DNA from 2 places in the Comamonas sp. F1-6 genome. Region 1 is predicted to be linked to the other one. Evidence: predicted binding sites of a transcription regulator. Region 1 holds the regulator's gene; the other holds the start of a gene.

Region 1 (4,223 bases):
AGACTGGGTTTGTAGACCAGGTCCATCCACAAAGCCCAACTCGCAACGCCAATCAGCATCAGACCTGCAACTCTGGTGCCCCACCTGGCCCGCAATGCATTGACATGCGACTGCCCCAGTTGCCACAGCCAGGGTCCCGCCAGCAACCACAGTGCACCACCAACGGCAAAGGCAGCCATGGACAAAGCACCTTGCCAGGCGCCGCCACTCAAGGCCGCCACCAACACCGCCGAATACAGCAAACCACAAGGCATCAGTGCCCAGGCAAAGCCCGCTGCCAGACTGCCGCCCGGCGCGGTGACCCAGGGCTGAACCCTGGCCCAGACGGAACGCCCCGCCCGCTCCAGCCAGGCTGGCTGCCGCGCCTGCACCACCATGGCCAACCCCCAGGCCATGACCGCCACATGCATCAGCGTCCAAAGTCTCTGCAATGCCGTTGTCTGACTGGTCAGCCAGGCCAGACTTTCCATGGCCACGGCCGCGATCCCGCCCAGCAGGGCATAGGCAGCGATGCGCCCCAGATGAAACAGGCTGGTACGCAGCCATTGGCGTTTTTGCAGGCCGAGCACGACAACTGGCTGCCCGCCGCCGACAGGCTTCGCTGCTGTGACCACACTGCAGGGGGCAGCGCACATCACAAGACAATGGGGCCCACCCACGAGCCCCATGATCAAAGCAGTCCAGACCAGCGAAAATAACATGCGCTAGATGATGCGCGAAAAGCGGGCGCGGTTCCGGTCAGCCTGCAAATATCGGTCAAACAGCATGGCTACTCCGCGCACAAAAAACCAGCCCAGGCCAGTGACCTTGAAGCCCTCGACGGACAGCTCGACCAAGCCGTTGCGCTGCATCTCTGCCAGCGCATCCAGCTCCGCAGCGAAGTACTCGCGGAAATTGATAAGCCAGGCCTGCTCCATGGGCTCATACAGGACGGAACCCTGGCACATGATGGACATGATGACGGCTCTGCGCACCAGATCGTCACGCGAAAGCGCCAGTCCGCGCTGCACGGGCAGCATGCCTCCATCGACGGCATCGTAGTACTCTTCAAGAGTCTTGACGTTCTGGCTGTAGGTCGCACCCACCTTGCCGATAGCCGATACGCCCAGTGCAATCAGATCGCAATCAGGCTGGGTGCTGTAGCCCTGAAAGTTGCGATGCAGGCGCCCCTGGCGCTTGGCAATGGCCAGAGAGTCGTCAGGCAGCGCAAAGTGGTCCATGCCTACATAGACATAGCCGCCATCCATGAATGCATCAATTGCGCCGGAGAGCATGTTCAGCTTGTCCTGTCCCATGGGCAGGTCTGCCGATTCGATACGCCTTTGCGGCTTGAAACGCTCGGGCAGATGCGCATAGGCATACAGTGCAATGCGATCGGGGCGCAGCTCATTGACCTGTGCCAGCGTGCGCGCAAAAGACTCGGGCGTCTGCCTGGGCAGCCCGTAGATCAGGTCCACATTGATGGAGACAAAGCCCAGGCGGCGCGCCTCGGCCACCAACGAAAAGACTTGCTCGGCGGGCTGCTCGCGGTGCACCGCTTTCTGCACCGCGGGATCAAAGTCCTGCACGCCAAAGCTCAGGCGATTGAACCCCATGTCCTTGAGAGCTCTCAGCCGCTCGTTGCTGACGGTGCGCGGATCGACCTCGATGGAGTACTCGCCCGCGGGATCCAGCTTGAAATGTTCACGCATCAAAACCATCAGCTGCTGCAACTCGGCATCGCTGAAGAAGGTCGGTGTGCCTCCGCCCAGATGCAGCTGGCTTACGAGCTGACCTTTGCCGCAATGCTCGGTATGCATGGCCAGCTCGCGGCTCAGGTAGTCCAGATACTCGGCAGCCTTCTCGTGATGCTTGGTCACGATCTTGTTGCAGGCGCAGTAATAGCAAAGCGACTCACAGAACGGCACATGCACATAAACGGACAGGGGCAAAGCGCGCGAGCCAGAATGCGTCTTGCGCTGCTTGAGTGCCAGTATGTAGTCGTCTGCACCAAAAGCCTCAACAAAACGGTCGGCTGTTGGGAACGATGTGTAGCGTGGGCCGGGGATATCAAAGCGGCTCAGCAACTCAGGCGTGACTGCGGTCATAACTGGGAGTTAGGGTGCGCCCACACTCTGTATAGAGCAGATTTCAATGGAAATCAGATCCTGAAAATCATGCCCAAAATAGGCAAAAGCGCATGTTTTTGAACGAATACAGGCAATGTGCCCCAAGGCAATCACCCTGTCCTTGATGAAAATCAAGAGACCTCAAGGCAAGTGCTGCGACAATTTGATCCATCTCATCTTCAACCACGAGGTCAATGACCAGCGCGACTCTCCACTCTGTGTCTGTCTGCGCCGTTGCAAAAAGCCCATGAATCTTCAGACCATCAAAGCATCCTGCTCCAACTGCAATCTGCGTGAACTGTGCATGCCCATGGGCCTGGACGATGAACAAATGGAGCGCATTGACGAGATTGTGGCCACGCGCCGCAAGGTCAAGCGCGGCGGGCTGCTGTTTCGCAATGGCGAAGAGTTCACCTCTCTGTATGCCATTCGAACCGGCTTCTTCAAGACCAGCGTGGCCACCGAAGACGGACGCGATCAGGTCACAGGCTTTCAGATGGCTGGCGAAATCATTGGTCTGGACGGCATCGTCAACGACCACCACACTTGTGATGCCGTGGCCCTGGAAGACGCCGAGGTCTGTGTCATGCCGTTTGACAAACTGGAGCAGCTCTCGCGCGAGGTCACGGCCCTGCAGAACCATGTGCACAAGGTCATGAGCCGCGAAATCGTGCGCGAGCATGGCGTGATGCTGCTGCTGGGCAGCATGCGTGCCGAGGAGCGCCTGGCGGCCTTTGTGTTGAACCTGGTCCAGCGCCTGTCGGCACGCGGCTTTTCCAAGTCGGAACTGGTGCTGCGCATGACGCGCGAAGAAATCGGCAGTTACCTGGGCCTCAAGCTCGAGACCGTGAGCCGCACCTTCTCCAAATTTGCAGAGGAAGGCATTGTGGAAGTCAAGCAGCGCCACCTGCGCATCCTGGATACCGAGGCGCTCAAACGCATCGTCAACAGCCAGCAATGCCAGAGCTGAACCGATTCGACAGACACTCTCAAGACAAAGCCCGCGGACAGCGGGCTTTTTTATCTGGGCGAGTTACTCGGGCAGAGGCTCGGAAACGATGCCGCCATTGAGATCGCTGACGGAGCGCCCCAGCATCACCGTCATCGCACCTCCAATCAGCGTCACGACCCAGAAGGCAAAAAAAGCGACCGTATAGATGGCCTGGCGCGACCAGTCCAGTGGGGAGCCCAGCCAGTGCACATCCAGCGGGTCCACAAAGGCAAAAACCACCATCTCCATGATTGCCGCCGCCAGAAAGGCCGGCCAGACAATCCACATCCAGCGTCGAGCATCCATCCTGATTCTCCTTGGGCTGTGGGCTTGATCATATTTTGCACAACAGTGGTGACCGTTCATGCAGGACTGCGGGCATGCACCGTGGCGGGAAACCCTGAATTACTCTCTTTTCAGTAGCATCCTGCGCAATCCGAATATCAAAAAATCATTTACTTCTACATCAACGTTAGACGGAGCATGCATAACACGCTCTGATTTTGATATTGGCAACAAAAAAGGCCGCAAAAGCGACCTTGGCGGAGCAAGCGCCGGAGCGCTCAGCGATCCAGCGGATGGTCCTTGGCTGGCGTGGCCGCATGATTGCGGCCGGTGACTGCTGGGGCCAGGCTTTTTTCACTTTCGCTCAGGCGCTGGTTGATTTCCATGCCATGGCGGTAGTAGTCAGGGTCAATCACGGGATCGGGCCTGCTCAGTGCGATGTATGCGGTGACAAAGCCGGCAATCACCACGATCACCGGGCCGGCGATGATGAGCCAGACATGGGCAAACTTCCACCAGGGCTTGCCGTCCTCGGGGTGGATGATCTTGGCCGTTTGCGAGACCTTGGCTTGTGCTGCCGACATGATGAAACCTCTTTCCAAAATTCTGACCACCCGAGCACGCATGGCAGGGTGGCATAAATTGTTGCCGATTGGCGGTGCCCTTGTCCGGCCTCCGTGATGGCTCACGAAGACCGGCAAGACCTGGCATTAACGCGGCACCAGGAACACCGTCTTCTCGGAAATACGCCCTGCTCCGGCAGTCACTGCATCCACATTGAAGTGTACGGGGTGCGAGCCGGGAGTTGCCGAGCCATACGGAATCTGCAGCCGCACCGC
Region 2 (4,223 bases), on a different contig from region 1:
ATGAACACATCGAACACCAGGGCCGTGGCAGGCACCAGCCCGGCCAGGGCCGTGGCCGTGATGAACCAGCCCGACAAACCCAGCAATGCCATGCCCATCAGCACCGTAAGCGCTGCCAGGGCGGCACCTCCCAGCCACAGCTTGTGCGGCGCCATCTGGCCCAGCAGCTTCAGCATCTCGCGCATTGAAATGGCTCGCATCTTCATGGCTGCGGCTCCCGCGCCGGTCGCAGCAGCGGCAGCTCGATCACGCGATCCATGGCAGCGGCCAGCTGTGCATCGTGGGTGGCGACCAGCATGGTGCGCCCCCTGGCCATATGGCGCAGAGACTGCGTAATCTGGGCTGCTGTCTCGGGATCCAGATGAGCAGTAGGTTCATCGACCAGCAGCAGTCCGGCCCGTGTCTGCGCGGCCATACGTGCCAGAGCCAAACGTACCACCTCGCCACCGGAAAGGCCTGCGCCGCCCTCACCCAGGCTTGCGCCGGGGCGATGCTCCAGGGCCTCATCAAGTGCCGCCAGCTGCGTAGCTTCGGCAATCTGCTTGGGTCCTACCGAGCTGCGCCCCAGCGCAATATTGCGCGCGGCCGAGCCGGCAAAGACATGGGGCAACTGACCCAGCCAGGCCATGCGCCGGCGCAGCTGGGTAGCACTGCCGGTCTCAAGCGTTTGCCGGTCGATTTCGATACGGCCTTGCTGTACCGGCAAAAGGCCAGCAATCTGCGCCAGCAGCACGGATTTGCCGCTGCCGCTGGGACTCCACAGCGCCACATGCTCGCCGGCCTGTATGTGCAAAGACAGCGGCGCGAGGCTGGAGTCACTGCCTGGCGCCTGAACCTTGAGTCCCGAAACGCTTACGGACACAGGCTGGCCAGGCCATGACTGCTCATCGACCGGAGATGCTTCAGCGGCATGTTGTGCACCGACAATCTGCATGGACTGCGCCTGCATGCTCTGCAAGGTCTGCAGTGCGGCCTCGCCTGCGGCTCTGTCATGCCAGACGGCCGAGAGATCGCGCAAAGGCTCGAAAAATGCCGGCGCCAGCAGCAGCACGAACATGGCTTGGCCCAGACCGAGCTTGTCGCCCCAGGCGCCGAAATTCAGCGTGCCCAGCAGGTGAAAACCTATATAGACGGCCACCATGGCCACACCCAGTGCCGAGAAAAGCTCCAGCACCGCAGAAGACAGAAAGGCAATGCGCAGCACGCGCATGGTGCGGGTGCGCAGGTCTTCGGCATGGTCACGCAGCCGCTGGCCCGTCAGCTCCACGGCATGCAGTGCACGTAGCGTGCTCAGGCCACGCAGGCGGTCCAGCAAGAAAGCGTTCATATGACCGAGCTGCAGCATCTGCTCTTCGCTGGCCGCCTTGGCACGCCAGCCCACGATCGCCATGAAAAGCGGAATCAGCGGCGCGGCAACCATCAAAATCAGAGCAGCGACCCATGACTGCAAGGCCACGGCAGCCAAAATCACCAAGGGCAGCAGACGCACACGCCACATCGCGCTCTGGTAACGCGCCAGCCACGGAACAATGGCCTCGGCCTGCTCGGCCATGGCGCTAGCCGCCTGGCCGGAAGCTGGGCGGCTCTTGTCCAGCGGCGATGTCTGAGCCAGCGACTGCGCCACCCGGGCGCGCAAGCTGCTGAGCTGCGCGCGCGCTGCACGGTTAGCCAGCATGCCGCCATGGCCTTCTGCCCAGGCTCGCAGCAAGCCCAGCAACAACACGCCAGCAGCCATGGGCCAGACGGCGGCCCTGCCCTGACCGTTGGCCATGAGTTGCACAGCCCAGGCCAGCAAGGCTGCCTGCGGCAGCCATATCAGCCCGGCAAACACCTGCCACACAGCTCCCGCGCTGAGGCGACGGATGACGCTCGCCAACTCGGCATGTGCTGTATCGACCTGTTTGTCGGTGGAGGAAGAAGGGGTGTGTTGCATTTCTCAATTTTCAGTATTTACTGAAATTAACGGAATACTACTCTTCTTTTGACAATCATCATGACTTGATATGCAAAAGCCAATTGCAGGACCAGGCCTACATTGATACGCATCAACTCCGAAGCGATTTAATAAGGGTTAACCCTTGCACAAGTCGTGCTTGAGCAACATCAAGTGAGCAAGCCGCCCATAAAAAACGGCGTCCGAAGACGCCGTTGACACAGAAGATAGTGAGCTGCCTCAGGCAACCAGCAGGCTTGCCTTGGCTTCGGCGTACTCACGCTTGAGGCGAGCCACCAGCTCCGCCGTGGACTGCACCTTGTCAATGGCACCGATACCCTGGCCACAGCCCCAGATATCTTTCCAGGCCTTTTGCGCACCGCCGCCAAAATTCATCTTGCTGGGGTCTGATTCGGGCAGGTTTTCCGGATCCAGACCGGCCGCACGAATCGAAGGTGCCAGATAGTTGCCATGCACGCCTGTGAACAGATTGCTGTAGACCACGTCGTCGGAGCTGCCCTCGACGATCGCCTGCTTGTAGGCTTCTACGGCACGCGCCTCGTCGGTGGCAATGAAGGCCGATCCGATATAGGCAAAGTCCGCACCCATGGCCTGGGCCGCCAGAATCGAGCCACCCGTGGCAATCGAGCCGGACAGCGCCAGAGGGCCGTCAAACCATTGGCGAATTTCCTGCACCAGGGCAAATGGGCTCTTCACACCCGCATGGCCGCCAGCACCGGCTGCCACGGCGATCAGGCCATCGGCACCTTTTTCAATGGCCTTGCGAGCAAACTTGTTGTTGATGATGTCGTGCAGCACCACACCGCCCCAGCCATGCACGGCCTGATTCACATCTTCACGCGCACCCAGGCTGGTGATGATGATGGGCACCTTGTACTTGGCGCAGACCTGCATGTCGTGCTCCAGACGGTCATTGCTCTTGTGCACGATCTGATTGATGGCGAATGGTGCAGAAGGGCGATCGGGATGGGCCTTGTCCCAGGCCGCCAGAGTCTCGGTGATCTCTGCCAGCCAGTCCTCCAGCTGCTCGGCCGGGCGGGCATTGAGAGAAGGCATGGAGCCGACGATACCGGCCTTGCACTGCTCGATGACAAGCTTGGGATTGCTGATGATGAAAAGCGGCGAGCCGATGACAGGCAGAGCCAGCTTTTTGAGGGCAGGTGGCAGCTTGGACATGTGTTGTCTCCTTCTTCGTTTTATCAATAAAAAAGGGCTGTAGCGTTTGTTCCAGATACGCAGGCAGCTCTTATTTCAGAAGCAGTTCGAAGGACGGCTCACTGTTTGCACCCCTGTGCCGACGGTGAAGCCGTCCGACTGGCCTTTGGCCAGTTTCGCCTGCCATGGCGCCACTCCCTGTCCCCAGGGCAACAGTTTTGCCTTCTCTGTGTACGGAGGAGCATCGTGATGGGAGCAGGCGCAAAAAAGGCCTGAGCGCGGTGCTGCGTCAGGCCTTGGTTTCTTACTGCGTCACACGCCCGGCGGCATTGACGATGGACAGGTCCACATATTTGGATCCCACTTGACCGGGCTTGAAGTTCACCCAGTAGCCACCCAGGTCATAAGACTCCAATCCGCGCAAGGCGGCACTCATTTTTTCCGGCGTCACCGGCTGGCTGCGACGCATGGCCTCCACGATGACTTTGGCATTCACAAAGCCTTCCATCATCGCAAAGCTCACCGGAACGTCCAGGGACTTGCCCGCAGCAATCGTCGCGTCGCGAAACTCCTTGTTGAGCTTGCCCGAGACCTTATAGGGACTGGGCACCACCTGGGCAATCGACAGACCGCTCATGTACTCCACAGGAAGACGCTTGGCCAACTGCTCGATATCGGCCTCGGCCGTGGCATAGACCTGGGCAGTACCGCCCTCCATGCGATATGCCTCGACAAATGCCGCCGTGGCAGGGCTGGAAGCCACCAACAGGATGGCTTGAGGCGAAGTCTTCGCAGCCTGCAGCTCCTGCACAGCCTTGTCCGAGCCACCTCGGCTCTTGAGCATGGCCGATGCGACCAGCTTGGCCCCGCTGGGGTTCACGGCCTTGGTCACCAAGGCCGTCAGCTCCTGTGCATCGGGACGCTCCTCGAACACCAATGCCAGCCGCGTGATGCCTACGGTGGCCAGGTGGGTGGAAATCTTTGCGATCTGCTCGACAAGCCCTGCACGCGTGGAGAACATCTGGGGTGATGCCAGCACACGGGTATCCGTGCTCTGATAACCCACCAGCGGAATCTGCGAGCCATCCAGAGCCTTGCTCTCCAGCAAGGCCAA

What was found. The regulator FNR, encoded in region 1, switches genes on or off when oxygen is low (the NO sensors DNR and NnrR bind a similar motif). The targets are predictions, from matches to a motif close to TTGATNNNNATCAA.
Region 2: the regulator FNR is predicted to act here: its motif matches at 2,036-2,049, upstream of cydD (thiol reductant ABC exporter subunit CydD).

Annotation. Positions count from the first base shown of each region.
Region 1 covers NZ_JBCPWN010000004.1:159,228-163,450, reverse strand. Annotated here, with positions in the region: gene AAIL66_RS06055 (sulfite exporter TauE/SafE family protein) at 1-701, opposite strand, end outside; gene hemN (oxygen-independent coproporphyrinogen III oxidase) at 705-2,087, opposite strand; gene fnr (fumarate/nitrate reduction transcriptional regulator Fnr) at 2,356-3,078, shown strand; gene AAIL66_RS06040 (hypothetical protein) at 3,142-3,405, opposite strand; gene AAIL66_RS06035 (FixH family protein) at 3,663-3,968, opposite strand; gene ccoG (cytochrome c oxidase accessory protein CcoG) at 4,095-4,223, opposite strand, start outside.
Region 2 covers NZ_JBCPWN010000006.1:67,329-71,551, forward strand. Annotated here, with positions in the region: gene AAIL66_RS08280 (ATP-binding cassette domain-containing protein) at 1-206, opposite strand, end outside; gene cydD (thiol reductant ABC exporter subunit CydD) at 203-1,933, opposite strand; gene AAIL66_RS08290 (nitronate monooxygenase family protein) at 2,174-3,130, opposite strand; gene AAIL66_RS08295 (ABC transporter substrate-binding protein) at 3,414-4,223, opposite strand, start outside.